Regions from separate parts of the Microcoleus sp. B9-D4 genome, predicted to be linked through region 2. Evidence: riboswitches for the same ligand, from Rfam matches in the RefSeq annotation. Region 2 holds a riboswitch; each other region holds the start of a gene.
What was found. Region 2 has a riboswitch for cobalamin ahead of QUB24_RS31585 (energy-coupling factor ABC transporter permease). Riboswitches for the same ligand answer to the same signal wherever they lie in the genome.
Positions count from the first base shown of each region.

Region 1 (10,786 bases), on a different contig from region 2:
CAGCTTAGCGATAGCATTCGCAGGTTCGGCATCTGAATGTCCCGAATGACCACCATCATGATGTTGTTCTCCAGCGTCATGGGTTTTGGAATCCTCCATATTATGACCCTCATGAAGATTTTTATTAGCTCCTGATGTCTGGGAATTATCCATTACATGACCCTCATGAGAACTTGTATTTGCCACTTGTGAGGCAGAAGAAGTTGATGTTTCGCCAGATTTCGTGCTTGAGGGTGAGGAGCAAGCTTGAGCTAGGATGAGAGTTGAAGTGATAGCAATTGCAGTTAAAAATGGGTTCATTGTTTTCTCCAGTTAGTAAACTTGAGGTTGTCGATTTATCAGGGGTTCAGACTTTGCTGTTCTCGTTTGGAGTTTTTAGTTAAGGGCATTCTTGTAAATGAATCCTCTAAACTACTGATAAACTCCAGAGTTAAGATGAATATTTAGGATTGGCGGCTAGCCAAAAGCTAACCGCTGGCAGGAAAAAAAACTAAAAGGTTTACACGGATGGATAGCCAGCCGCAGCTATTGCTTCTTTGATTGCTGTTTCGGAGGCTTGAGTTTCTATGCTGACAAGTTTGGTTTTTGGATTGGCTTGAACCGAGGCAGTAGAATCAAGTGTTTGAATAACTTTGGTGATAGCATTCACGCAAGCAGAACAAGCCAGTTTAGGAACAGTTAGTTGCAGTACCATAGCCTTCAATTTCTAATCGATGGTGATTGATGGGTGAACTTTGTTGAGTAAATCAATCGTGAACTTACTCAACCTACTAATAACAGCTTAAATTCTCTATTCGACTGGAGAGTCAAGGGGGTAGCGAAAAAATATTGACAAATTTTTCCAGAATAAATCGACATATAAGTAGGTAGGCGGGAAAAATTATCTTTATGTAACGAAAAGCCTAGTGTAGTGATTGGATTTAAATTTAACACGTTGGGTACGGTAGTTTTTTCTTTCTCCTCTATCTAACTTCTACTCCCTGAATTACGGCGTAGGCAAGCTCTAGCTCATTGTCAAATATTTGCCCTGCTAATTCATCTTTTTTAATGTGTTGCAACTCTAATATTTAGGCAGGCAGAAAATATATAAACCCTGATTTTTTCACTTTGACCATAACTGTTGGACTTGCCTTAATCAGTGTATGGGGCCGTTGTCTTGAGCGATATTATTTTTTGATAAAAAACCAGTGTGTCAACTTCTATAACCTCCGTTGACACACCGATCGAAACAATTAAGTTATAGAAGAATTTACTTTTTTTGAATCAGAGGACAAATGATGGAATCAACCTTTTCTAGTAAGGTGGGCGAACCTGAAAGTAATCCTTCCAACTCTAGTTTGAGGATAAGTAGTTGCTGCATTTGTAGATCGATAGCGAGCAGTTTATCTTGCAACTGGACTTTGATGTGTTCACAAGGCAACTCTCCCCCATCGTGAACCGTCAATAATTCTTGAATCTCGGCTAAAGTTAATCCCAAAGTTTGGGCGCGTTTAATAAACCTTAGCCGAGTCAAAATATCAGAATTAAATAATCTATATTTCCCTTCGGTTCTGCCTGATGCCTTGATTAAACCGAGTTCCTCATAGTAGCGAATGGTTTTGATCGGTACGCCGCTTTCCTTCGCAACTAAACCAATGAGTTTTTGCTTTTCTTGAACTAACATACTCATTTCCTCTACTGAATCCAACTCTAAGCTTATGATAAACTATCCAGTGGGATGGAGAGTCAAGAGGGGCTAGAAATTTTTTTGAATGCCTGAGTGGCGATCGCCTGAATGTCGCAACTTTGGGTAGCAGTAGGCGTTTGGACAAACCATTCGAGCGATCGCACTTGGTTGACGGTCAGTTATTTAAGGCTTGAGCAGCCATTTCATCTGGGTCAGAGACGTTAGCGGCTTGCACTTCTATGGTACCGCGAAACATATTCATGCCACAACTAAAAGTGTGGTTTCCTACGTCTTCGGGAGTGAATTCAATGGTTGTTACTTGATTCAAAGACAAATCGGTAGCAATGCCAAAATCGGGAATCAGCACTTTCGCTAAACAAGCACTAGAAGTTTCACGTAAAAAGTGGAGTTGAACGGGTTTACCTGCTTTAACTACCAGATGATTGGGCGTGTAGCCTTTGTTAACAATGATACTCACTTTCTGGATGCCCTGGTCAACAGTTGGATTGATTTGCATAGCTTCAGCGTCAATTATTGTTTCAGGCTGATGTGTTGACATGGATGAATTGAACTGGGATTCTGTTAGTGTTTGAGGTTCCTCGAACCCCGTTGATTCAAGTTGTGGGTCTTCGGTGGCGATAATTTCGCCTCGAAACATATTCATGCCACAGCTAAAGACATAACTGCCAGCTTTTTTAGGTGTGAATTCAACAGAGGTTACTTGATTCAGATGCAAATCTGCTGCAATATGAAAATCTGGAATTAAGACTTGTTCCAAACAACTGCTAGGATCTTGGCGGTGAAAGTTAAGACGCACGGGTTGTCCAGCTTGCACAACAATGCGGCTGGGTTCATAGCCACCATCAACGGTGACGGTTACTTCTTGAATTCCTCCACTGGCTGTAACTGCTTTCTGAGATTTGGGTTTGCTAAGGAGAAACCACCAAAGTTCTAAACTAATTAACCCGATTCCAGCCAAAGTAACTAAAATCTTGTTACTTAAGGGTTGTTCAATGCGCTGAAACTGACTTTTTTGCTGTGTTTGAGTTTGGTGTGTTTCATGGGTATTTTGCGCTATTCCTTCACCAGATAACATTCCTAGTACAACCCCCAGACTAGCAATAGTACCGATAATTGTTGTTTTGCCGATCATTTGAAAACCTCCTAAAAAATACACAAGATTATGGGAGTAAGAGCGGGTTTTGAACAAAGGTATTTAGTGAATTTCCTTCGTGATTGACTAAACCCGCGCTATCGTTCGATGTTTCATTCATCAGAGTGCAAAAATAGGCTACGTTAACACTCCAAAAATTGAACCGGAAATTACCCCAAGCAGAAATCCAAATCCTGCTAATGTTCCTAGAAATGTAAGTTGCTTGTTCATCATTATTCCCTCTTAAGCACGAATCAAATTAGCCAACATTTTTGGGTCGAAAGTTACGGAGACGCAACGCATTTGTTACTACAGAAACGGAACTAAATGCCATTGCTGCCCCGGCAATAATTGGATTGAGGAGCCATCCAAAAATCGGGAAAAGAATTCCGGCGGCGATCGGAATGCCTGCCACATTGTAGACAAAGGCAAAAAACAGATTTTGTTTGATGTTTTGGATCGTAGCGCGAGACAGTTGGATGGCAGTAACAATGCCTTGTAAGTCACCAGAAATTAGAGTGATATCGCTAGCTGCGATCGCGACATCTGTTCCTGTGCCAATTGCCATGCCTACGTCAGCTTGAGCAAGTGCAGGTGCATCATTGATTCCATCCCCCACCATTGCGACAATTTTTCCCTCTGCCTGAAGATTTTCGATTTGAGCGACTTTTTGATCGGGACGAACTTCTGCAATAACTCGTTTGATGCCGACTTCCTGCGCTATGACTTCTGCCGTGCGACGGTTATCACCTGTTAGCATTACCACTTCTAATCCCATCTTTTGTAAAGTGCGAATTGCGACAACAGAAGATGGTTTTACGGCATCGGCAATGCCCATAATTCCTTCTACTTTGCCATTTATGGCAATCCAGATAACCGTCTTACCGAGATATTCCAATCGATCCCACGGTGGCTGCAAACTACTGGTATCAATTCCCAATTCGTTCATCCAACGATGAGTTCCAATTTGCACCGATTGATTGGATACATACCCTTGCACACCACTGCCTGCGTGAGCCTCGAACTCCCGTGAATCCGTCAACTCCACTCCTTGAGATTGGGCATATTGCACCACCGCTTCTGCCAGAGGATGTTCTGAATTCCGTTCGACGGATGCAGCGAGGCGCAGAAGTTTTAGCTCGTTACCATTGGCGGTACCATTAACCGTTATAAAGTCCGTTACAGTGGGTTTACCTTGGGTAATCGTGCCTGTTTTGTCTAAAACAACAGTTTGCAGTTTGTGCGCCAGTTCTAAACTATCTGCACCTTTAATCAAAATTCCGTTTTCTGCCCCTTTACCTGTACCCACCATGATCGAGGTTGGCGTGGCTAAGCCAAGCGCACAGGGACAAGCAATAATCAGCACGCCCACGGTGGTAATCAATGCCATTGTGACGTTGCCCATGATGTTGTACCAAATGATGAAGGTAGCGATCGCAATGGCAATCACAACAGGGACAAACCATCCCGTAACGCGATCGGCTAATCGCTGAATCGGTGCCTTGGAGCCTTGCGCTTGCTGCACCAGTTTAACGATTTGCGCCAAAAACGTATCTTTACCCACTCGTGTGGCTCGGAATTTGAAGCTTCCAGTCTTGTTAATAGTCGCTCCAATCACTTCATCACCAGGCTGCTTTTTCACGGGTACACTTTCACCCGTCACCATTGCCTCATCAATCGTTGAGGAGCCATCAATAATCTCGCCATCCACGGGAATCTTTTCACCCGGACGAACTAGAATGACATCTTCCAACACTACCTCAGCGATGGGAATGTCCACTTCTCGTCCATTACGAATTACCCGCGCCGTTTTTGCCTGCAAACCCATAAGAGAACGAATTGCTTCTGAGGTTTGTCCCTTAGCGCGGTTTTCCAACAGTCGTCCTAGCAAGAGCAATGCAATAATTACAGATGCCGCTTCAAAGTACACATCTGGTTTAAGACCCTGACTGATAAACCACTGGGGAGAGAAGGTGGGAAATAGAGAATAGAGGTAAGCTGCCCCTGTCCCGATCGCTACTAGCGTATCCATTGTCGCGGTATGACGCTTCAAGGCTTTCCAGGCATTGATGTAGAAAGACCTACCCGCCCAAAACAATACTGGAGTAGTGAGTACAAGTTGTAGCCAGGGATGGTGCAGCCACATGGGAATCAAGGGAATAGGCAATCCCGTCATCGCAGGCAGCGAGCCAATCACGATAACGGCGCTGATAATACCGCTAACCCACACCTTGCGGGTCAAGTCCTGATTTTCACTTTGCCGCGCCTGCCGTTCTGCATCATCTTCTGGGGCAAGTACATCATCTTGCATCGGCAGAGCAGAATATCCAGCCGCATCCACGGCATCCTGAATCGCTGCTACATCAGTTTGGCTGGGATTATAGGTAACGCTGGCTTGTTCAGCTCCAAAATTAACATTGCACGTCTCAACTCCCGGAACTGAGCGGATTGCCTCTTCGATGTTACTTGCACAAGAGGCACAACTCATGCCTCGCAGTTTCATAGTGGCGTTTTCCATACAAAATCTCCTTATTTTCATCCTTAAAATGGGTCTGAGAAATCTTTAGTGACAGGTAACGGGATAACCTGCCACTGTAATTGCCTCTGTAATGGCGGCTTCAGATGCTTGAGTTTGGATATTGACCAGTTTGGTTTTGGGATCTGCCTGAACATTTGCGGCGGCATCTACTGTCTTGATGGCTTTGGTAATGGTTTCGCCACAAGCTGAACACGCCATGTTAGGGACTTTTAGCTGTAGTGTCATGGTTGTATTTTTCCTTTCCTTTGAGGGGTTAATCCTATCTTGCAGTATCCAGTCCACTGGAGTGTCAAGGGGGAATGAAAAGAAATTTTTGAGAACCTCTAAAAAGGAGAAATCAACACCCTGGACACCATGATCTGCTGTCTCTTGAATCCCTAGGGCGTGTTTTCAAAGTCGGTGTATCCTAGATTGGGGCGCCGATCGCACGCAGGGAGTCATGCTTCCCTTCAATCAAGGCCAAGTGTGGACCTGTCCCTTCTGCGCCAATACGGTTCAGTTAAGGGCTATGCAGTGCTTAAAACAATAAATACAGGAGGATTCATTATTATTCCAGTACCTCTGTGTTTAACTTGTTTAGAGCGAAATTTTGAGACAGGCTTTTTCACAACTCTTGGGTTGTTTCTATGAACCATTTCAGGTAGAAGTTGGTCAAGTATCTCTAAAGTTAACCAATTCAAAAGAAGAGAATTTCTTGTGGTTGTAACCGCTGGAATTTTGGCAGAGCACGACGAATCACTCGTAATGTTCCAGTAAAAGACAGACGCAATGGTGAAACACCGGCACTGCTTGCAGCTTGAAAAATTAATGACCGTACAGCTCTTCGGTCCTAGTAGTAAACCATAAATTTCTTGTACCACTTCTTTCGGTCTTTGAGAACGAATATGAGTTTTTCTTCCCAATAAATGTACTTTGACTTCATCAATAGTATTCTCGACTTCCCAACGTTGATGATATTCACAAGCAAGTGACTGGGCTGGAAATTTTTCAGCGTCCAACAAGCTCGTAATTAAACGATATCTAATTTGTGTGACTGGGTGTTCGGGAGCCTCAATTGTGTACTCAATTACTCTTACCTGTATGGGCTTAAATCTTTTTTTTCTTAGTTTGCCTGATGGATAAATCTTTCCTCAAATATGAACCATCATCTAATAGTGTTTGGTTTAAGAATTTAACGTTGGATGGAATTCGCACTCTTCTACTCACAACCTTTACTGACTGTAGCTTCTACCATCGCATAAGAATGTAAGCCTCTATCCCACATCAATAGCATTCCTGGCGTTACTGAGCGTAACAACTTTAACGCTCTTACTCTTTCTCCCATTTTATATGGACACATTAAGGCATCAAATATTAAATGTGTTCCTGCCTCTACCGCAATCGCAGATTACTAGAAAATAGTCTGCAATAACAGCCAACTATTTAATCCTACTATAATACTAGCCACTAACCAAGCTAAGGCTTTCAGCCAAAATGGATTCACAAACTCTCCCATTAAGTTGCGGTTTGAGGTAAACATTACCAAGGGAATTACTGCAAAGGGTAATTGCAAACTGAGAATCACTTGACTGAAAACCAGTAAATTAGTTGTACTGCCTTCACCAAACAAGATAATTACGATCAAAGCCGGCACAATTGCAATCAGTCGAGTCAGCAAGCGCCGCAACCAAGGTCGCAGCCGAAAATTTAGAAACCCTTCCATCACAATCTGTCCTGCTAAAGTTGCTGTCAAGGTTGAGTTCTGCCCCGAAGCCAATAAAGCAAAGGCAAAAATTGCACTAGCAGAACCCACACCCAGTACCGGAGAAAGCAGTTTGTAAGCATCTTGAATTTCTGCTACTTCTTGATACCCGGAAAAATGAAAGCTTGCAGCCGACAATATCAGAATTGCTGAATTAATAAACAAAGCTATTGACAGCGCTACGGTGGAATCAATTGTGCCAAATTTAATTGCTTCCCATTTTTTATCAGCAGTTTCTTCCCAAGAGCGAGTTTGCACGATCGACGAATGCAAGTAAAGATTGTGCGGCATCACAGTTGCCCCCAAAATACCCACCGCAATATAAAGCATTGCCTGATTTTGCAAAATCTCTAGGCTGGGAACATAACCGAGTAAAACTCCTCCGGCATCAGGTTTTGCAAAAATCATTTCTGCAATAAAACAACCGCCAATAATTGCAATAATCGTAATCACCAAAGCTTCGATATAACGAAAGCCTTTTCCTTGTAAAAATAATACCATTATTACATCTAGCGCAGTGATGCACACTCCCCAAACTAAGGGAATACCAAATAGCAATTGCAGTCCGATCGCACTTCCAACAAGTTCAGCTAAATCGCAAGCAGAAATAGCAATTTCACAAAGTATCCACAGCAAAAAACTGACTCGCGGACTGAAATAATCTCGACAAGCTTGTGCCAAATCTCGTCCCGTTGCCACTCCCAAACGCACGCAGAGTGATTGCAGCAAAATTGCCATCAAATTAGATAGCAAAATCACACTTAATAGCGCATAGCCAAACTTGGCTCCCCCCGCTAAGTCAGTCGCCCAGTTTCCGGGGTCCATGTAACCCACTGAAACCAAATATCCCGGCCCTGCGTAGGCCAGCATTTTACGCCAGAAACCTTTGCTGTTGGGAACGGGGACGCTGCGGTGGACTTCAGGAAGGCTGGGTCTGTTTTCGGGGTGAGTCATTGGTTTTATTGTTAAATAATTTTCATATTATTTTCATAATCTCACAAATTCTGTTAAATTTCATCAGTCGTATTGCTCAAAATCCGCCAAAGTTGCAAGAAATATGAAGTTGTGTATTTTTTATCTAACACTCCAGGTAATGTGAATGCAGCAACAGAATGTGTGATATGCTCTGAATATCAAATCGGTTCTGGTGAGGAACAGCCACCAGAGGTAACGGGGAAAGTTCGGTGTAAGTCCGGCACTGTCCCGCAACTGTGAAGGAGACAAGTTCTCCAAGTCAGGATGCCCGCCGATGCCCAAATTTACTTTATTCATCTGCGAGGTACATGATGACTACTCAATCTTCTTCTTCTTCGGTTTGGCAACAAACGGCACGGTTGACGCTTTCAACACCCGTGCAAGCGACGCTCTACATCTCCCTATGCGCTTTGACTGTCTGGACTGTTTACTTTACAACTTATCCCGCCGTCCATAACAAGGTACACTCTCTGCGCCACCACACTTTGATGGTTAGTTGTCACTAAACAAGATTGTTTTTATTTGAGATATTGCAGTGCGATTCGTTTAACCTGTTGGGGCGGGTAAACCTGCGAGCTTTCTCAGAGTGCAGACAGGTTAAATAAACCCGCCCCCACCCCGCGCGAGATTCCTTAAAAGTCCAGAATTAAAATGTCAAAATTAAAGTTTTCTGCGCTCATCAGTGCTGTCTGCATGATGAGTATCTTTTTCTATGGTTGGGTAGGGTTTTCGCAGTCTCCACAATCAACTGTGCGACTGACTTCTGAACCCCCAATCAGCCAGATTTTACCCTTTGAAGCCGAGGCAACTACACCTTTATCTCCAGTGTCGTTAAAGCTGCAAGCTTTAGATGCAGCGGGGATTCCTTTAGAGAATGCTCGAATTAGTTTGACAATTTTAACTCCGCCTAAAAATCATTGGTTTACCACCGATTTTCCGATCGTGGAGGGAACAAAGTTGCTGGATATAGAGGCTGTTGCAGCTAAAGGTGAGTTACAAATCCAGCAAATGCTGCCCATTAGGGGAAATTATCAATTGTTAGCAAAGGTGACTCCGATCGCAGAAAATGCTTTTACTCCTATTCAGCAAACTTTAACACTATCCGTGCCGGAAAACGGGGTGAAGTATCGCAATTTTGGGATTTTAGCTGTGATTTTGTTGGTTGTTGGGCTAGGTGGCGGCTTGGCGATTGGAGGAAAGCCCAAAATCCAAGCAGGAGAAATAGCGCCTGAAAGAGTGCGATTGCTGTTAAGTGGGGCGATAATAATTGCGATCGCTACCTTGTTATATGTTAATGTCAGTGCTGAAATTGCCCAGTCTGAGATGTCGATGCCAATGTCTCACATGACAGAATCTAAACCGACAGAAAAAACTAGCCCCATTGTGCAATCTCAGGGTTTACAGGTGCGACTTTCTGGAGATGTTAGTGCGACAGTAGGGAAAGCTGCTAATTTACAAGTTCAAGTCACCGATACCAAAACAAATCAGCCAGTCACAGATGTATTGTTCAATGTTAAAGTCACCCAACTCGAAAATGATTGGATTGCTTTTGCCTACAAAGGTGTCCCGGATGCAGCCGGAAAACTGATATGGCAAGAGCAGTTTTTTGATGGCGCACCTCACAAAGTAGAGGTAGAAGTTTCTCCCCAACCCAACGGGGCCCGTCAGTTTTCACCATTCCAGGTTTTACAAAGTATTGAAGTTGAGGGAGTCGCGCCTCCTCTTTCAGTGCGGTTGACTGTTTTAGCTTACTTTACAGGCATTGTAATCGCGGGGATGGCGATCGGATTTGGATTGCAGCGCCGTTTGCTTGGGCTGCGGGTGAGAGTAGGGCGCATTTAACCGGATTTCGGATAATTTAATTTAAGTGCGATCGACTATGATTAAGTCGATCGCCAGAAATCACTCTTGTCAACGTTCCTGATTTGAGAGCTCTTTAAATTCGCGAGTTCCCTGATAGCCAGATAAATCCGCTAACTCCTGCAAAGATTTTTGCCCTTGGTAAAACTTACCGTTAATTTCCCAAGTGGGAGTCCCTTGAATCTTCGCAGCTTCGCAAAGATCCCGCCGAGCATTTTTCCCTTGAGGATTGCACTCAATATAATTGATAATGCCCGCCGCTTCTTTGCCGAAACTTGCTTTCTGTGCTTGACAATGATCGCAGGTAAAAGAGCCGTACATTTTAGCACCCACTATTTTTAAATGCTGCGCTAAAGCAATTTCTGAAGTACCGGAAGATGTCGTAGTCTTGATGCTAGTCTCGTTAGCTGTACCGAGATTATTCACATCGGCATAAAGAGCCAGAGAGGAAATCAGCACTAACATAGACACCACAATTCCTATAAAAAATAGTTGCCCGATATCATCCCATTCGCGACCTATTAATGCTAAGACAAACAAGCTAGTTGCAAACAAAGCAGATGCAATACAGTAAATACAAGCTGCTTTAATATCAACAGCCAGTACATACATCAGATAGCCGCTGAAAATCGTCATAGCTGTGCTACCAGCAAACAGAAATAGTCCCGTCCAAGACTCTAACTTAGAGCGGAGACTCTTCTGTTCTGCGGGATTGACCAATAGGGGAGCTACGGCAAAAACTATCATGCTCAAATAGCCCAAAAAACCGAACAAAGAAAGAGGCAAACCAAAGACATAGGCATAAGGACTCGAAAGCACGATATCGCAGCCTTCGATCGGACAAACTGCCGT
Region 1 covers NZ_JAUBTS010000007.1:89,375-100,160, forward strand. The annotation lists gene QUB24_RS06445 (hypothetical protein) at 1-300, opposite strand, end outside; gene QUB24_RS06450 (heavy-metal-associated domain-containing protein) at 500-694, opposite strand; gene QUB24_RS06455 (heavy metal-responsive transcriptional regulator) at 1,250-1,663, opposite strand; gene QUB24_RS06460 (cupredoxin domain-containing protein) at 1,842-2,819, opposite strand; gene QUB24_RS06465 (heavy metal translocating P-type ATPase) at 3,079-5,337, opposite strand; gene QUB24_RS06470 (heavy-metal-associated domain-containing protein) at 5,383-5,583, opposite strand; partial or broken gene QUB24_RS06475 (transposase) at 6,035-6,739, opposite strand; gene QUB24_RS06480 (Nramp family divalent metal transporter) at 6,749-8,053, opposite strand; cobalamin riboswitch at 8,222-8,364, shown strand; gene QUB24_RS06485 (CbtB-domain containing protein) at 8,383-8,580, shown strand; gene QUB24_RS06490 (hypothetical protein) at 8,726-9,916, shown strand; gene QUB24_RS06495 (vitamin K epoxide reductase family protein) at 9,986-10,786, opposite strand, start outside.
Region 1: another riboswitch for cobalamin. It lies ahead of QUB24_RS06485 (CbtB-domain containing protein); the one in region 2 lies ahead of QUB24_RS31585 (energy-coupling factor ABC transporter permease).

Region 2 (7,434 bases):
CCTCATCTAAAATTATGCCAGTTTCAGAAAAAGATAGTTTTCTTCCTCTAAATGAGTGGTAAGCTACAGACAGAGCCGGCGCGCGAACATCGATGTAATCGTTACCCGCCCACAGAGTTTTGAGATTGCCTTGAGTGTCCCTCATTTCCCGCCGAAGCTCTTCTGCTAGTTTGGCATCCTTGCCTGCAGCGTACAGCAAAAATTTTTGACTCTCTGCATCGGCCAGGTTGGTAAAGCGTTTTAGATAAATATAATCGAATTCTTTCAGTGCTCTTGCACTGAGTCCTTGGGTTTCAAAAACGAGGGTGACTGGAAGTTCTGAATTAGGCAGACCAAATGTTTCAAATCCCTTCAGCTTTCTCACACCGGCAGCTTGAGCTAATTCGGCATTGACAGTGGCATCAATAAATTGCTTGCCGGCATAAACTACGCCTTGAGAGGTGGTTATACTGACAATTTTTTGACCTTCTTTACTGACTGATTTAATTTCTACTTTGCTCAGGAGATCAGCCCCAGCTTTTACCAGCATTTCTTTCAGGGCTGCACTGGCTTTGCGGGGGTCAAGTGCAATTGCGGTGACACCGGATTTTTGTAAGAATTCTTTATAGATTGTCGCTGGTGAACCAAAGGTATCTAACTTTAAAGATTGTTGAAGTTCTTCACTAATCTGACTTCTATCTAAATAAGCAAGACCGCCTCTTACCAAATGCCCGCCAATTCCTTCTTGCAAGCTTGCTTTCGACATCAGTAGAATTCGCGGATAACGCTTTGTTCGGCGAAAATATTCTCTGGAGGCAGAGATAACAGCTAGAACTCCTGGAACTTCATCACCAAAACAGATGACATCGTAAGAACGCAGATCCATGACCATTATTTAAGAACCTCTCCTAATTTTCATGTTTTCGAGCTGGATCTCAATGTTTGCCGTCCAACTCTCTGTTTTTCCCAAATCTAGCTCGATATTTCCTGATTTTTGCGATAAATATTCACACATTTCTGGAGGCAGAAACCGGGGTTTTTCCAGAAAATCCTCCGTTGAGGACGATCGATCGGGCGTTGAAAAACCCGGTTTCTGAGCGTCAAGAGTGCGTCAGTGTTGTGCTTTTGATTGCCATCAGGTCAGATTATCAGGATCTATCCCCAACTCCCGCAATCGCTGAGCTAGTCGCTCGGAACGTTGGGCCAATCGATCGGCGCGCTGCGATTCCTGTTGGGCGCGCTGCGCTGATTCTTTCACCTGTTCTTCAGGAGTCAGATAACGTTTTCCATCGGCATCATACCAATACAACCACTCCCTTGTCACCCCAGAATAACTTCCCCTTTCACAACCAATCCCTAAACCAATTTCAGGCATCCAAACAGGATGTCCTGGCTGTAACTCGTACTTCCCATTGACTAACTTGTGTACTTCCAAATGAGGTTTACGACGGCGGCGGGAAGAATAAATGACGTAATAAAGTACGCCTAGAGCTTGATAAGTGTCTAATTTTGTGCTGTATTCCTTGCGATAATTTGGGGAAACAACTTCTAGCACGAAAAGTGGCATGACATTTTCATCCCACAGCACGTAACTAGGACGCAATTCTTCGTCGTAAAATCGTTCTACTCCTAAACTTAAGAAAGCATCTGGGACAATGGGCGGTTCATCAGGGTGATGATAAATACCCATATCTATGCCAAAAAACCAGTCCATGCGTTCTGCCCAAAGTATGAGCAATATTGCTTTTAACAACCCTGGTATTAGTTCTTGCAGTTCGTTATCCACAGGCGTTTCATCAGAGTCTGGTAGTTCATCGGCTGAGGGCCAGTGCCTCGGAAATTTGTAATCTAACATGGCGGCTTTCCTCAAAACTCACTAATATTATACCGTTGATTTGTTTGGCAATAGTATTTATGGAACGAACCGCGAAGACGCGAAGGAAGAGAAGAGAAGATGATAGGTAATTTTGACTTAGTTAATCTGAAGTAATTTTTGTAAAAGATTTGCTGAGACTTACGCGATCGACTAAACTATGTCTAACCAGTCGGTTCTAATGGGGAGCAGCCGTTAGAGGAAAGGGGGAAAGTTCGGTGCAAGTCCGGCGCTGTCCCGCAACTGTAATGAGAGTCTTGTCGCTTTCTGAGTCAGGATGCCCGCCGATGTGTTAATTTACATAGTCTCATCTGCGAGGTTCAGCGTGAAGACCAGAAATCGGAAATTGGTCAGCTTAGGATTGATGGCTGGCTTGAGTTGTTATATTGTCCTGGGTTCGGCAACGCCCGCCGCAGCTATGCACATTTCGGAAGGTTTTTTGCCGGTGCAATGGGCTGCATTTTGGTGGATTGTGGCGTTGCCTTTTTTTGCAGTAGGTTTGCGCTCAATTACTCGTATTACAAAAGAACACCCGGAACTTAAATTATTGCTTGCTTTGGCGGGTGCGTTTACTTTTGTGCTTTCTGCTTTAAAAATTCCCTCGGTAACGGGCAGTTGTTCTCACCCGACGGGTACAGGTTTGGGCGCAATTTTGTTCGGCCCTTCGGTGATGGCTGTACTGGGGGCTTTAGTTCTGCTTTTTCAAACGTTACTGTTAGCGCATGGTGGCTTGACAACGCTGGGAGCGAATATGTTTTCGATGGCGATTGTCGGCCCTTTCGCTGCGTATTTTATCTATCAATTGCTGTTGCGAACTGGTAGCCAGCGGGCGGCAATTTTTTGTGCGGCGGCTTTGGCAGATTTGCTGACTTATGTGACGACTTCGATTCAATTAGCATTAGCTTTTCCGGCAGCAAGTGGCGGTTTTATGGCTTCGTTTCTCAAGTTTGCTGGCATCTTTGCTATCACTCAAGTACCCCTGGCTATCAGTGAGGGATTGCTGACTTTATTGGTCTGGAATTGGCTGCATTCTTACGGGAAGCCGGAGTTGGAAACTTTGAAATTATTGAGACAGGAGTCATAAGCCGTGAGTAAAAAAACTACAAAAAATCACCAATCTACTTCGCGGCAAAATTTACTGTTGGCTGGCGCTGTGATTGTTCTGGCAGCGTTTCCTCTCGTTTTTGTGCGGGGTGAATACGGCGGTGCCGATGACCAAGCTAAGAAAGCAATTACGGAAATTCAACCGGGTTATAAACCTTGGTTTAATCACTTGTTTGAGCCGGCTAGCAGCGAAATTTCCAGTCTATTGTTTGCGTCTCAAGCGGCGATCGGGGCTGGCGTAGTTGGGTACGTCATTGGGTTGTATAAAGGCCGATCGCAATCTCGGCAGCAGTCTGATCATAAATCGTCGGAATGAACCATCAGATTGATAGTCTGGCTTATACCAATCGCTTGCGCGGGTTGCCGCCATCTCACAAGTTATCCTTTGCGATCGCCCTTTTAATTCTGTCTCTAGTTTCTGGGGCGATCGTCCAATTGTCGATCGGCCTTTGGCTAGCCGTCTGGATTGTCGTCTATGCGGGTATTCCGGGGAAACTGTATTTGCGGTTGCTGTCACTACCGTTGATGTTTTTGCTGACAAGTTTGCCTGCTTTGGCGCTGGGTGCGGTTGAGTTAAGTCAAATCCAGGAAATTCAGTGGGATATTTGGCAAGGTTGGGGCATTAGCACCGGCACTTTTTATCTGTATGTGAGCCGCACTGGAATATACCAAGTGAGCTTGCTATTTGCCCGCGCCTTCGCATCGACAAGCTGTATGTATTTCATCCTCTTGACGGTTCCATTTACCGAAATCTTGCAGATTCTCAGACAATTACGCTGTCCAGAGTTGGTCACAGAACTGCTATTACTAATGTATCGGTTTATTTTTAGCTTATTGGCGATCGCCGATGAACTTTGGATAGCCCAAAACTCGCGCTGTGGCTATCGCACTTGGAAACTGGGAATGAACAGTTTAAGCATTTTAATCGGGCAATTGCTTCAGCGAACTTTGGAAAACTACCGTCAAGTTTCCTTGAGTTTAGCCTCGCGCGGCTTTAATGGAAAACTGCAAGTTTGGCATTCTTACCCTTATAAACCTTCGCGAAGATATACATTTGAAGCCGTGTTTGGGTGTACAGTTTTAACTTTGTTAAGCGCGGTATTTCAACATTAAATTACTCGTTCCCAGGCTCTGCCTGGTAACGCAGAACCGGAGGCTCTGCCTCCAATTTCCCCTTCGCCACGCGAGGCAGAGCAAGAGTGAAATCGTTTCCCAGGCAGAGCCTAGGAACCAGTCAATGGGGGCCAGAAACCGGGGTTTTTACAGAATATGTGGGCTGTAGCGCGTCTTCTGGGCAAAAAACCCGGTTTCTGAACAACCGCGCCTCCAGGAATATTGTTGATAATTCTCGTATTCTCGTTAGTTTAGCGGGCCGGATTTAAATAAGGGCGATCGCACTTGCAACAGCTATTACAAATATGACTTTTATGAACTTAATTAATGAATTATATGAATTGACGTGAACAGTAGTTGAATGAATAATTACAGTATCAAAATACAGAGAAAAAATCATGTATCAAGATACTAACAAAAAAAACAGCCCGCCGCCCATTGTTTTTATTATTGCCATCGGCTTAATTGGGTTTGGCGCATACAAGTTCCTTCCCGGTTTATTAAAATCCCAAACTTCAAATACACCTACATCTACATCTACATCGGCAACGATCGCACCCGGAGCGATCGCCAATCGTATCAGTTTAGGAAATCAGATATTGGTGACATCCCAAACCACACCAGATAAACAAGCAGGCGTTGAAGCTTTTAAGAACGGAGATTACTCAATTGCGATTCAGAATTTTCAGGCTTCGCTGAAACAAAATCGCAACGACCCGGAAACCATTATCTATTTGAATAATGCCACAGCCAGCAATAGTTCTGCCGTAAAAATTGCTGTCAGCGTCCCCATTGGTAGCAACCCCAATGTCGCCCAAGAAATCCTTCGAGGTGTGGCCCAAGCTCAGGATGAAATAAATACTAGCGGTGGCATAAATGGGGCAAAACTGCAAGTAGAAATTGTCAACGATGACAACAGTCAAGAGGTTGTCAAAGAAGTTGCAAGGACATTGACAAAAGATTCGAGTATACTAGCAGTAATTGGACACAATGCTAGCAACGCATCTCTCGAAGCTGCTCCGATCTATCAGCAAGAAAAACTGGTAATGGTGACACCGACGAGCTTTGCCAACAATCTATCAGGATTTGGCAGCTACATCTTTCGGACAGTACCCAATATTAGCTTAATGGCAGCTCCCTTAGCAGAATATGCCGTCAAAACAGCCGCCCAAACTAATATTGCCGTTTGTTATGACTCCCAAGCACCGGATAACATATCATTTAAAGATGAATTTGTGGCATCTCTTACTGCTGCTGGCGGCAAATTAGCTCCCACTGTTTGCGACTTTTCCTTACCCTCTTTTAATCCCGAAAGTGCGATCGCCGATGCTGTCAGCAAAGGTGCACAAGGATTGATGGTAGCGCCCCACATCGATCGCATTGACCGTGCGATTTCTCTGGCTCGCATCAATCGAGGCAAATTGCCACTCTACGGCAGCACTACGCTCTACACCTTTCAAACTTTAAAAGACGGACAAAAAGACGTTGACGGGCTTGTTTTGCCCGTTCCCTGGCATCCTGAAACTAATCCCGGTAGCCGTTTCCCAGAAAATGCCCGCCAGCGTTGGGGAGGCATTGTGAATTGGCGAACAGCAACGAGTTTTGACGCGACTCAAGCTGTCATCGCTGGCTTGCGACAAAGCAATACGCGGGAAGGATTGCAACAAGCACTCAGAAATGCGAGTTTTTCGACAGCCGGATCGAGCGAGGATGTGAAGTTTTTGCCCACGGGCGATCGGGCTGGTAAGCCGATTTTAGTGCAAGTTAAACAAGGAGGAAGCACTGGCTATAACTTTGTCCCGCTGCGGTAAGTTTGTTAAGTGCGAGGCGTTTCCTTTACATGAGGGATGGATACGGTACGTTTCCGACGGAAGTTCCCGCACTCCCGGTTCTGTGGACGATCGCGGCGGGGGACTGGGTTTGGAGGAATTTCCCTTCGGCGAAACACTACGGCTGCTTTAATATTTGAGCACAATTTCTGGTTATAATTATAAGCAACACCGCAGTGAACATTTGGTATGGGAAGAAAAGCAAAACTCAAAAAACAACGGCAAACAGAGCGACAACTACAGATGAAAGAAGGTCAACTTCCATCTATTACTCCTCCCCCAGTGGGTGAGCTTGTATATTCTAAAGATGCTTGGTTTAGTGATAATAAGCCCTTGAGTATCGATATTGTAAAAAGCGCCAGAACTCAAAGATATTTAGTTTGCCTAGATCCGAATCCCTCCCAGGAACACACCAGACAAGTTACTCTAACAGTTTGGGACAGTGTTGAGCGTGCAATTTTCGGAGGTGAAGAGGCAATTAAACATCTCAAGGCATACACCTATGAGCAACTTTGTGTTTTTAGGAATTTTCAAGAATTCATCTCTAAACTAAGTGATGATGACGATCAAGTAATCGCTGTAAGCCATGAGGGGAGAGTGCATACCGATCGGGAAACTCGGATGGCGGCGATGAGAGAATTTAATAAACACGCCATTGAGTCCGGGGATAATATCCGTTTTCGAGTAGATGGAGAGACGGTTCTTTGAATATAACTCGCTACTACGATAGGGATATCACTTAGTCGCAAGCCCCATAGCCTAGCGCTTTCCAATTGATATAAGCTTTTCGATCAACACCCCCAATTACTAAACCATAAACCAAACTTATTTTATTAGGTGATATAAGTTCCCATCACGCTAGAAAAGACACCAGTCGCGTGGAACAGGCATCTTGCCTGTTCCTGAGCTAATTTTACATGGAATTAGCAGAATTTTTAAGATAAACTGAAATGAGTAGATTAAAGGAGAGCGTTGTGTATGATCGCGCAAGTTGACACCAAAACCTACACCGCTGAGGAATATCTAGAATTAGAAATCAATTCTCAGGATCGGCATGAATTTATCAATGGGGAGATTGTTCTGATGGCTGGCGGCACACCGGATCACAATGAAATTACCACTAATTTAGTTGTTGCGCTGAAACTGGCGTTAAAAGGGAAATCATATCGGACTTTTAGTTCGGATCAGCGGCTTTGGGTTCCGCAGCTTAATAATTATACTTACCCGGATGTGATGGTGGTAGCGCGCCCGATCGAGCTCCAATCTGGACGAACGGATACAATTACTAATCCGCTGCTAATTGCTGAGGTGCTGTCTAAAGGTACTAAAGCTTATGACCGCGATGAAAAGTTTGCTGCTTATCGCAGTATTCCTAGTTTTCAGGAGTATTTATTAATCGACCAATATCGGCTACAGGTCGAGCAATATTCTAAAACTGATGCGAATAAGTGGATTTTTTCGGAATATAGCTGTATGGGCGATCGCCTCAGTTTAACCTCTGTTGCTGTGGAAATTTCGCTGGCAGATTTGTATGAA
Region 2 covers NZ_JAUBTS010000102.1:1,029-8,462, forward strand. The annotation lists gene QUB24_RS31575 (FAD-dependent oxidoreductase) at 1-871, opposite strand, end outside; gene QUB24_RS31580 (Uma2 family endonuclease) at 1,115-1,834, opposite strand; cobalamin riboswitch at 2,009-2,155, shown strand; gene QUB24_RS31585 (energy-coupling factor ABC transporter permease) at 2,217-2,936, shown strand; gene QUB24_RS31590 (energy-coupling factor ABC transporter substrate-binding protein) at 2,940-3,272, shown strand; gene cbiQ (cobalt ECF transporter T component CbiQ) at 3,269-4,069, shown strand; gene QUB24_RS31600 (ABC transporter substrate-binding protein) at 4,468-5,880, shown strand; gene QUB24_RS31605 (hypothetical protein) at 5,864-6,031, shown strand; gene QUB24_RS31610 (hypothetical protein) at 6,088-6,606, shown strand; gene QUB24_RS31615 (Uma2 family endonuclease) at 6,877-7,434, shown strand, end outside.

Region 3 (10,786 bases), on a different contig from region 2:
GGCTCATATTGGCTAAAAAAGTGCTTTTAGCTCTCGAAGCTGCTTCAGCTTTGTGTAAGGCTTCTTGCAAGGCTATTTCGGCTCTTTTGCGCTCGGCAATTTCGATGCGGAGCAGTTTATTGGCAGTGGTGAGTTGAGTGGTGCGCTGATCGACGGTCATTTCTAGCTGCGCTTTGGCTTTGGAGAGTGCTTCCTGAGCCCGCTGGCGCTCAAATCCTTCGATCGCCAGCGCTACCAAATTTGCCAAAGAATCAGCGAAGGTGCGCTCCTCCAGAGCCCACTGGCGGGGCGCGCCGATATGTTCGAGAGAGAGGATGCCCACGATCTGCCCACCGAGCCTAATTGCTACATTTAATATGGATGAATTGGGCTTGCTGGCATTTGGCAGCACAGCGGAATGTTCGGCTAGCGAAGATGAATGGGACAAATTTGTTTGTAGAGAATTTTGAGTCTTTGTCGTAGGTTCTAAAGCATTGTCCGATCGCAAATTTTCGCCCGGTGTGTCGCCTTCAACATCTAAACTTGATAAATTTAAATCGCTTGCCGATATGGACTCCCGGCTCAAATGATTCTCTTGGGTGCGATCGTACAAGTCGAGACAAACTAATTTGAGGTTGGGGATTTTAAACTTAGAATGATTAACCCCCTCGTGTTGCTCTGAGGCCGTGGCCTCTGTATCGAGCGGCTCTGTTTGGTTGTGGGCGAGCACTCTCTCCGTAAAATTTAGCTGGGGATCGCTGGGGTAGCGATTTCCAAATCTTCCATGGTTGTAAAGCCAGACGCTGACTTTTTCCACATCCAAAGTCCGGGCAGCAGCCTCGGTAATTTCGCGAATTCCCACATTCAGCGCACCGCTGTTGAGAGTCCTCTGCCTACCTAGCTGCAACAAAGCCAAACTCTGGCGGCGGAGCCGCTTTTCGCTCTCTTGGAGGGTTTGTTCTGCTTCCTTGCGCTGGGTGAGGTCGTACAAGGCGCACAATGCTGTCGGCTCGCCGTTAAACACCAGCGACTGAACCGAGATCATCGCCCAGAAAGCGGTGCCGTCTGATTTTTTACAGTGGAGTTCGTAGTTTTGGAGGTATCCGTCCTTAGCAAGTGCCTCAAGTACCTTTGGGCGATCGGCGGGGTTAAAGTAAAAGTCTGGAGTGCTGCAGCCGATCAATTTTTCTAGGGGTATGTTCAGGAGAGAAGCCAATTGAGCGTTCGCATACATAATTAAGCCGTCACAGAGGCGAGAAACTAATACCGGCACGGGAGTTGCCGAGGCGATCGCCCGAAACTGCTCTTCGCTTGAACGCAGCGCCAACTGAGCTTTGCTCAGCAAGTGAGCTTCCATCGTATCTGAATGTTCGGTGGTAGTCTCCAGCAAAAGTTCTAGGTCAACCTTTTCGCGCTTCAAGTTTTCAAGTTCCGCACTCAGCCGCTGAACGTCGAAAAGTAGCTGTTCTGTCGATGGTTCTTCCTGCATAGCAATTGAAAATTGGTAAATTTTAGTCGGTTCTGAAGTTTTTTATGGTTTTGTGCTAGTTTAACTATGACTTATTCCGATTAACTTCAGCCACCCCGATCCTGGTTCTCGGACTTAGCCGGGGATTCATCTTTACCTGGTTCGCTACTATTCCAATTCTAAGTGCAAGGAAGGCATCAGCCGCTGCAAGTTTTTCAGGGATTTTATCTGCCAGGGGATCTGTTTAGAACCTTTGATGGCGATTTGAATATTTTTTTGCTGGCGCACTTTGATCACAAATTTTGAGAAAATATTAATTCCAGAACTATTTAAAAATTCTAGCTTTCGCAAGTCTAGAGTCACCGTGTTTGGCGAGGAGTCAGCCACTTCGTTGAGCAGATCGACGATCGGTGCGTATTCTTCCACCTGGCTGAGTCGGAACGCTCCGCTACAGGTGACTGTTTGCGTAGCCCGATCGTACTGCATCGTGTAATTTTTGGTCTGAATCTCCATACTTTTGTCAGTTGCCGGTTTTGAGTGGTAAAGGGGCTTTGGCTGCGTGAGCGAGGATTGAGCTTCAGGCTAGCACGATCAAAATTCAGCCGTTTGCCGAATGCCGAATGCCTTTGCGTGTGTAACTTTTATTACATATACTGCCAACTGTACCATTGCCACAGGGCAGTTATGAGTTATTTTAGGATTTATCAGTTGTGTCAGTTGTGATACCAGTTGGAAAAAAGAATGCAACTGTTGACTAGCTCTCAACCCTGGTAGTCATCAGTCATTGCCAATCTAACATTTCCAATCTCAAATCTCAAATTGTATGAGTTGTGGGGGTTGACGAGACCAGCTTTTGCTGAAGTTCCGAGCTATCAATTCGATTTTTTTTCTCAACTTAGTATTGACAAAATAACCAAAATGTGAGACAAGTTTCACATCTGACACTGAAGTGAAGGGGAGAATATTTAATGGCAATTTCAGGAATTACAGAAAAGCTTTTGGCCGCTAAAAAAGCTAAGGGAATTAGTTTTGCAGATTTGGAAAAAGTTTTGGGGCGCGACGAAGTTTGGATTGCGGCGGTTATTTACCGTCAAGCTACCGCATCAGAAGATGAAGCCCAGAAAATTGTCTCGGCTTTGGGACTAGATAGCGAGACGGCTGCGGTTCTCTGTGAACCTCCGTTAAAAGGTTCTTTGGAGGCCTCGGTTCCGGTTGACCCCCTGATTTATCGTTTCTATGAAATTATCCAGGTTTACGGGATGCCGCTCAAAGCAGTGATTCAGGAAAAATTTGGTGACGGGATTATGAGCGCGATCGACTTTACTTTGGATGTCGAGAAAGAAGCAGACCCAAAAGGCGATCGAGTGAAAATAATTATGTCGGGAAAATTTTTGGAATACAAAAAATGGTAAGCCCGTGCGGCTTTATTTTCAAGTGAAAATGAAAAATTCAAATTTGCTCGAATGACTCATGACTAATGACTAAAGCCTCAAAAGTGTTAACTTAGAAATAGAGATCGCGAAGCTTGACTGGCTTGGGTGTCTGATCGGGAAACCCTTCTAGGGCAAAGCTAAGGTCGCTCCCGCGGCAACTTCCCCAGTCGAAACAAGCAACCGCAACCGTAAATTAAGAGGCAAATATGTCAAAATATGACTCCCATCTCAGATGCTCCTTTTGCGGCAAGTCGCAAGAGTACGTCCGCAAGTTAATAGCTGGGCCCGGCGTATACATTTGCGATGAATGCGTGGAACTGTGCAATGAAATTTTAGAGGAGGAGTTCTTTGACTCCAGTAAAACAATTGGTCAACAGATTCCCCAGTCAGAGGTGCGAGAGTCTCAGGGACAAGGAACGCGGCGTCCGGGTCGATCGAATAAATCGAAAATTGTTTTAGCTCAAATTCCGAAACCGACAGAAATTAAGCAGCATTTAGACAACCACGTCATCGGCCAGCATTCAGCAAAAAAAGTCCTTTCTGTAGCAGTTTATAACCACTACAAGCGCTTGAGCGTTGACCAAGCTAAAGATAGCGAGAAGTCTTCCCCTGACAGCGATGTAGAACTGCAAAAATCCAACATCCTCCTAGTCGGGCCCACAGGTTGTGGCAAAACTTTGTTAGCGCAAAGTTTGGCGCAAATGCTCGAAGTTCCCTTTGCGGTAGCGGATGCGACGACACTGACAGAAGCTGGATATGTCGGCGACGATGTAGAAAATATCTTGCTGCGGCTGTTGCAAATGTCCGATTTTGATGTGGAATCGGCGCAGCGGGGCATTATTTATATTGATGAAATTGACAAGATTGCTCGCAAAAGCGAAAACACTTCGATCACTAGGGATGTATCAGGAGAAGGAGTGCAGCAAGCGCTGCTAAAAATGTTGGAAGGAACAGTGGTTAACGTGCCCCCGCAAGGCGGCCGCAAACATCCTTACCAAGATTTTATTCAAGTTGACACTAGCAAAATTCTATTTATTTGTGGCGGTGCTTTTGTCGGTTTGGAAAAAATAGTTGAACAGCGTTTGGGTAAAAAATCCTTGGGCTTTATTCAGCCAACAGAAAGCGACAGCAACTCGACTTTGCCGGCGAAAGACAAGCGGGCCGCTGATATTTTGCAGCAGGTACAGCCGGACGATTTAGTCAAGTTTGGTTTGATCCCGGAGTTTGTGGGGCGGATTCCGGTGGTAACGGTGATTTCGCCGCTGGATGAAGCAGCTTTGATGCAGATATTGACTGAGCCCCGGAATGCGCTGGTGAAGCAGTATCAAAAGCTGTTGAAGATGGACAGCGTGGAATTGGAATTCCAGCCGGAAGCGCTACGGGCGATCGCCCAGGAGGCCTATCGTCGCAAAACTGGCGCGAGAGCTCTTCGCAGCATTTTAGAGGAGTTAATGCTGGATGTGATGTACGAGTTGCCTTCTCGCAAGGATGTGGCTAACTGTATGATTACTCCTGAAATGGTTGAGAAGCGATCGACTGCTGAATTGCTGTGGCATCCCGCATGGCACAAACAGCACGAAACTGCCTAATTTGTAATCTGTAGGGTGCTTGTGGCGCACCCTACAAGCTTGGCAAATTTACTTTATGACAGTTAAAAAAATGTCAGTCAATGTAGCTAAAGCCAGTAAAAAATCGAGATTGCCAGTATCCAGTTTGCTGCCGAGGATTGCAATTTACAGCGCGGTTATGGCTGGCATCCTGGCGTCATGGTACAATTTCCAACTCAATACGATCGTCCTGCCCTCGTTCCCGTCAACGGGTAAGGAATTTTATGAAGCCCTACAATATATTTCAAGCATCAATAGAGCGCAGCAAGCTTACTATGCAGAATACGGTCTATTTAGCGATTCCATTGCAAAATTGGGTCTGGGAATTAAAGAACAGACCGAGAACTATAATTACACGATGGTCTCATCAATGGGCCCGGTTCAAACTTTGCACAATCACCGCGAACCAGCACAATTTGAAAGCGCGATCGCGATCGCCAAACCTACTGATAGGAACCCCGATAAATCCTACACTGGCGCAGTATTTGCTTACAAAGAAAAGGGTAGCAATATAATAAAAACTATTACTGCTGTATGCGAGAGCGATCGCGAGAACGCACGTTATGCAGAAACTTGGAGTCCCCCAACTTTTGACGGCAAAGAAATTCACTGCCAGCCCGGAACAAGGTTAAGGTAAAACCTTGAAACTCTTTTGCGTCACTTTTTGACCGTCTAAGTAAAATTGAAACTGCCAATTGCCCGGTTTGTCATCTTTTTGAAAATTGTACCAGCACCAAGTATTTAATCGATTGCCCGTCGTTTTTAAATAAGATTGACTCTGGGCTGCAAAGTTGCCTTGAGAGTTGACAACCTTACAATAACCTCTATATTTTCCCTCTAGCAACTTAGTAGCACTGACAGCAAAATAGACTTTATTGTGTTGTTTCAAAGACCAAACATCTCTAGTTTTTTTCGATTCTAGTTCGTCAGTTAACATCACTTGAGTCTGAGGATTTAACTTTACTGCGTTGATTATTAGTTTGAGATCGACTGCTGTTTGAGGTTCGGAAAATTTCCACAGCCAAGGAAACAGCAAAGGAATAAAAATAGCAGCAATTGCTGTTAATAATCGGACTGATATCAGTGCGATTTTTGACTTGTTACGCGGCTGAACTACCTCTAGGGGAATCAAAGCATTGAGGGCAGCATCTGCGAAAGGATAGCGGTGTTTGAAATTGGGTTCCACCATTTTTTGCAGCCAGTCAAGAAACTCTGGAGTTAGCTGCGGCAAGCGATTTTTAAAATTAATCCGCCCCGTATCGTCCATCAAGCTGCCAATTTCGGTAGAATTGATGCCGATTAGCAAGCAAATTAGCGTCGCGCCGAGACTGTATAAATCCGATGCAACAGTTAGCTGCCGATTGAACATTTGTTCTGGCGGCATAAAGCCCAAAGTGCCTTTCACAACGCTGCTGGCCGCCACTTCTCCCCCGCCGATTCTAGCAAATCCGAAATCGACAAGGCTGACATTCATCCGGTCATTTACTAAGATATTTTCGGGTTTTAAATCTCTGTGGATGACTGGCGGAACCCGATTTTGCAGGTATTTGAGTATTTCTAAAACAGAGATAGCAATTTGCTTGATTTGTTCGGGTTTCCAGCGGTTAGAATTTGCCAAGGAAGGGGAATCTTTGTATTCTTGCACCATGCAGAAACCCGATGCAGTTGGGAAGGAATCTAAATAGCGGGGAATGCTAGGATAGTCGAGTTCTCGCAAAATTTTAATTTCTTGTTCGCACGCTTGATATTGAGCCCAATTAGCGCCTGTTTGGGCAAATTGAAATTGTTTGACGGCGACGGAACGTTTGGTATTAATTTCGGTAGCGAGATAAGTAACTCTACCGCCAGCGCGATTGTGTCCGAGTTCGCGGGTTATTTGATAGCCGTAGTTGGAAAAGTCAGGAAAAGCATTCATAGGTAAACAGTTGATAGTTGATAGTTTATGGTTGATAGTTGACTGTTGGGAGTTGATAGTTGATAGTTGTCAGTAGTGCGAGCTTAAGAACTCGCGAACGAGAGTTCAGTTGTTTACGGTTTAATTAAATTGGGTTCGGATTTGTGATAGTGGGCAAGGATTCTTTTTGATTTAAAAACACTCATTTCAAACAAAGGAATTGCAGTAACTACTAAAGATACCATTATCGTTCCTCCTACAGCTATCATTTCCATGGGTTCAACCCATTCTAATTGACTACCGACTTTTAAAAACAGGTAAAATAATAATCCAAGACTCATACAAAATCCGGCACAAAGAAAGGCTATTTGGGCAGCATCTACTTCAATAATTTGTCTGGATCTCTGCTCGTCAATCACATGGTTAAACATCAAATGAACTATTTTGTAAATCAAGGATGCCATTGCTAGAATTAAGGCGGCTATAAGGCTCCCTCCTAATGCTCCCAGTAAAGTTACTTCGCCCTCAATCAAGGAATATATCAAACCTAACAAAATTAACAAAATGAACCAAGTTAAGTGGAAGATCAACTCGGACATTAAACCTGCTAAAATAAAGCCGCACATAAAAGTCAGCCTGTATGCAGAAAAAGAATTAGTTTTTTGCGGTACGGGCAGCGGGGCTGTTGTAGCTTGCAATTCTATTGTATGAGTTTGGGGTTCAGAATTTGCGCGCAAGATGATTTGGCGGTTGTAAGTTTGACTGGCCAGCAATTTGCTCGTATCGACGGCGATTGTGCACTCGATATTATTGCTTTCAAATGCCTGCGGTTCAAAGGAGATCCAAGAGTGGTCGTAGGGCGTGTGGGGCGGATCGTTCGGATGCGGCGCAACTTCCCATCTTCCTGTTAAAATTGTATCGGGAATTGGGTTGCTAATTGCAATAGTTTGTGTTAAGATTTCTCCATATTCAGTAGCAGTGAATTGAATGCGATCGCGCTCAATTCTCACTTTCGGCAAGCTGCTGACATCCAAAGATTGTAGCGCAGCTAAAGCATCAGCCGCCGACTGATATCTATCTTGAATTCTCGGCGCTACCATCCTTTCCAGCCAATTCATCCAACCTTGCTGCAACGGCGGTACTAAATGCCGGAAATGAATGCCATAATTGGCATCAACTAAATTACCGACATCCGCAGATTTCGTACCAGTTAACAAGCAAATCAGCGTTATCCCCAAGCCGTAAAGATCCGAGGCTTTGGTTAATTCTCGGTTGAACATTTGTTCGGGTGGCATAAATCCCATCGTGCCTTTGACAACGCTGCTGGCGGCAATGTTTCCGCATCCCAAGCGCGCAAAACCGAAGTCTACTAAGTAAACATTTAACTCTTCGTCGATTAACAAGTTTTCCGGTTTGATGTCGCGGTGAATTACGGGCGGTTTCTGGGATTGCAGGTAAGCTATAATTTCTAAAGTTGCGATCGCAATTTGCTTGATATCCGGCGGCGAAAAAGTCCGGGCGACTGCAGATTCGGCATTTTTGTATTCCTGCACCATGCAGAAACCGCTGTCAGTCTGGAAAGAATCGAGATAGCGTGGGATGCCAGGACGATCCAGATTTTGCAAAACTTTAATTTCTTGTTCGTAAGCTTCGTATTCGGCCCAGCTAGCACCTAATTGAGCAAATTGAAATTGCTTAATTACAACGGATTTTTTAGTGTTAATTTTTGTGGCGAGATAGGTGACGCGGCCGCCCAGACTGTTGTATCCGAGTTCGCGACTTATTTGATAGCCATGTTGGGAAAAGTCAGGAAAAGCGTTCATAGGTAATTACTATGGTTGGTAGTAAGGACTTTAGTCCTGAAGCAGTTATCTTATAAGGACTAAAGTCCTTACTACGAACAAAACGATCGCTCCTACAAACATAACTTTTTTGAAAAAAGGCGGCAAGTGCGGTATGATGTGATTTCGCGATCGGTTCTAGCGGGGAGCAGTCGCTAGAGGAAACGGGGAAAGTTCGGTGCAAGTCCGACGCTGTCCCGCAACTGTAATGAAACCCTTGGGGTTTTTCAAGTCAGAATGCCCGCCGATATCTAACTCACTTTTGAACGCATCTGCGAGGTACGGATGATGGATGGAATTAACACGGCTGTACGCACAAAGCACAGTCTATTTGTTTGCACTGCTTGTGCTAGTGTTTGGAAAAACGGCAAGCGCGAAGGTAAAAGCGGCGGTCAACAATTCATGGAAAATTTGTCGCAACTCGCTAAAAATTGGAAGTTTTCTGATAAGTTTGAGATTCAAGAGGTTGAGTGCATGAGTGCTTGCAGTCACTCTTGTGCGGTGTCTTTTGCTGCTGTTGGAAAGTACACTTATCTGTTTGGCGATTTACCTGCAAATGAGTCGGAAAGCGTCGCGGCTGTACTCGAATGTGCGGGTCAATACTATGCTAAACCGGACGGTTTGTTGCCTTGGTCAGAGCGTCCTCAAGCTCTGAAAAAAGGTGTTTTAGCAAAGATTCCACCACTGGGAAATTAGACCCTTTCTCGTTACCATGCTCTACCCATCGCCGATAACTAAGGCGACCCATCCGCCAGGGACTTAAGTCCCTGGCTAATAGCGAAAGTCCTCTAAAGAGGACTGAGAATAAAAATTTTAAACTCATTAGTCCTCTTGAGAGGACTTTCGCTTTGAGGCAGGGGTTTAAACCTCTGCCGGACTGTCGGTTTAACGAGTTTTCTGTCCGCAATTGCCTGACCCAAAATTGAAAGATATTCAATCACACTACAACAACAAAATTATCAATGCACAAAATTCCTGTTACTGTCATCACTGGTTTTCTCGGTAGCGGCAAAACTACCTTAATTCGCCACTTATTGCAAAATAATCAAGGTCGCCGCATTGCTGTTCTGGTTAACGAATTTGGCGAAATCGGAATTGACGGAGAACTGCTGCGCGATTGCCAAGTTTGCGACGAAGAAGAAAATGTTAGCAGCAATATTGTTGAACTAACAAATGGTTGTCTTTGCTGCACTGTTCAAGAGGAATTCTTGCCGACTATGCAGGAATTGTTGAAGCGCCGAGAACAAATTGATTGTATCTTAATTGAGACTTCTGGCCTCGCACTTCCTAAACCTTTGATTCAAGCTTTTCGCTGGCCGGAAATTCGCACGGGTGCTACTGTAGACGGTGTTGTTGCTGTTGTCGATTGCGAAGCTATTGCTAGCGGTACTTTTGTCGGTGATATCGATGCTTTGATGGCACAGCGGCAGGCCGATTCTAGTTTAGATCACGAAACTCCGATCGAGGAATTGTTTGAAGACCAGTTAGCCTGTGCCGATATGGTACTTTTAACGAAGGTCGATCGCGTAGATGCTGAAACTCACAAGAAAGTCCAAAGCTGGTTGCAGCAAGAGTTGCGTCCGAGTGTGAAAATTGTGCCTTGCAAAGGTGGCGAAATTAACCCCGATGTGTTAATGGGATTTAATGCGGCGGTTGAGGATGATTTGGAGTCTCGTCCGAGTCACCACGACACTGAGGAGGAACACGAGCACGATGATGATATTAACTCGACTTACTTTATTGCCGATCGCGAATTTGAACCTGAAGCTTTGGTGAAAAAACTGCAATCCTTGATGCAGCAGGAGGAAATCTATCGGATTAAAGGGTTTGTGGCGGTTCCCAAGAAACCGATGAGGATGGTGTTGCAAGGTGTGGGTTCGCGGATAGAATATTTTTACGATCGCCCTTGGCAACCTTCCGAACTCCGCCAAACCAAATTAGTGCTGATCGGTAGAGAGTTAGAGCGCGATCGAATTGCAGCTATGATTAACAACTAATTGTCATCTGAGAGGGGCGGGTCGATCGATATTTTGAATTGCAGCAAATATTATTGGTAAAACTCGCTCCTCCAAGCTCTCACCAACAATTTATTAACATTATTTAATATTGTGGGCGCTGCCAGCAGGTCTGGTGTACAATAGCGATAATGGTTATCATTGTACAATAATCGAGGTCAAGTATGGTGACTGCTGGGGCGATCGAATCAGTTCCTGTTACCGTTCTCACGGGCTATCTGGGTGCAGGCAAAACTACGCTACTGAACCGCATTTTAACAGAGGAACACGGCAAAAAAGTTGCAGTCATCGTCAACGAATTCGGCGAAGTAGGCATCGACAACCAACTGATAATTGATGCCGACGAAGAAATTTTTGAGATGAACAACGGCTGCATTTGCTGTACAGTCCGAGGCGATTTAATTCGGATTATCGGTAACTTGATGAAGCGGCGAGACAAATTCGACCACATAGTCATCGAAACCACAGGTTTAGCCGACCCCGCACCCGTCATTCAGACATTTTTTGTAGACGAAGATATGCGGGACACATTAATGCTAGATGCAGTTG
Region 3 covers NZ_JAUBTS010000068.1:21,958-32,743, reverse strand. The annotation lists gene QUB24_RS28185 (PAS domain-containing sensor histidine kinase) at 1-1,468, opposite strand, end outside; gene QUB24_RS28180 (slr1659 superfamily regulator) at 1,616-1,960, opposite strand; gene cynS (cyanase) at 2,416-2,859, shown strand; gene clpX (ATP-dependent protease ATP-binding subunit ClpX) at 3,087-4,469, shown strand; gene QUB24_RS28165 (type IV pilin-like G/H family protein) at 4,525-5,124, shown strand; gene QUB24_RS28160 (protein kinase domain-containing protein) at 5,116-6,402, opposite strand; gene QUB24_RS28155 (serine/threonine-protein kinase) at 6,516-8,204, opposite strand; cobalamin riboswitch at 8,339-8,485, shown strand; gene QUB24_RS28150 (DUF1636 domain-containing protein) at 8,508-8,918, shown strand; gene cobW (cobalamin biosynthesis protein CobW) at 9,185-10,219, shown strand; gene QUB24_RS28140 (GTP-binding protein) at 10,402-10,786, shown strand, end outside.
Region 3: another riboswitch for cobalamin. It lies ahead of QUB24_RS28150 (DUF1636 domain-containing protein); the one in region 2 lies ahead of QUB24_RS31585 (energy-coupling factor ABC transporter permease).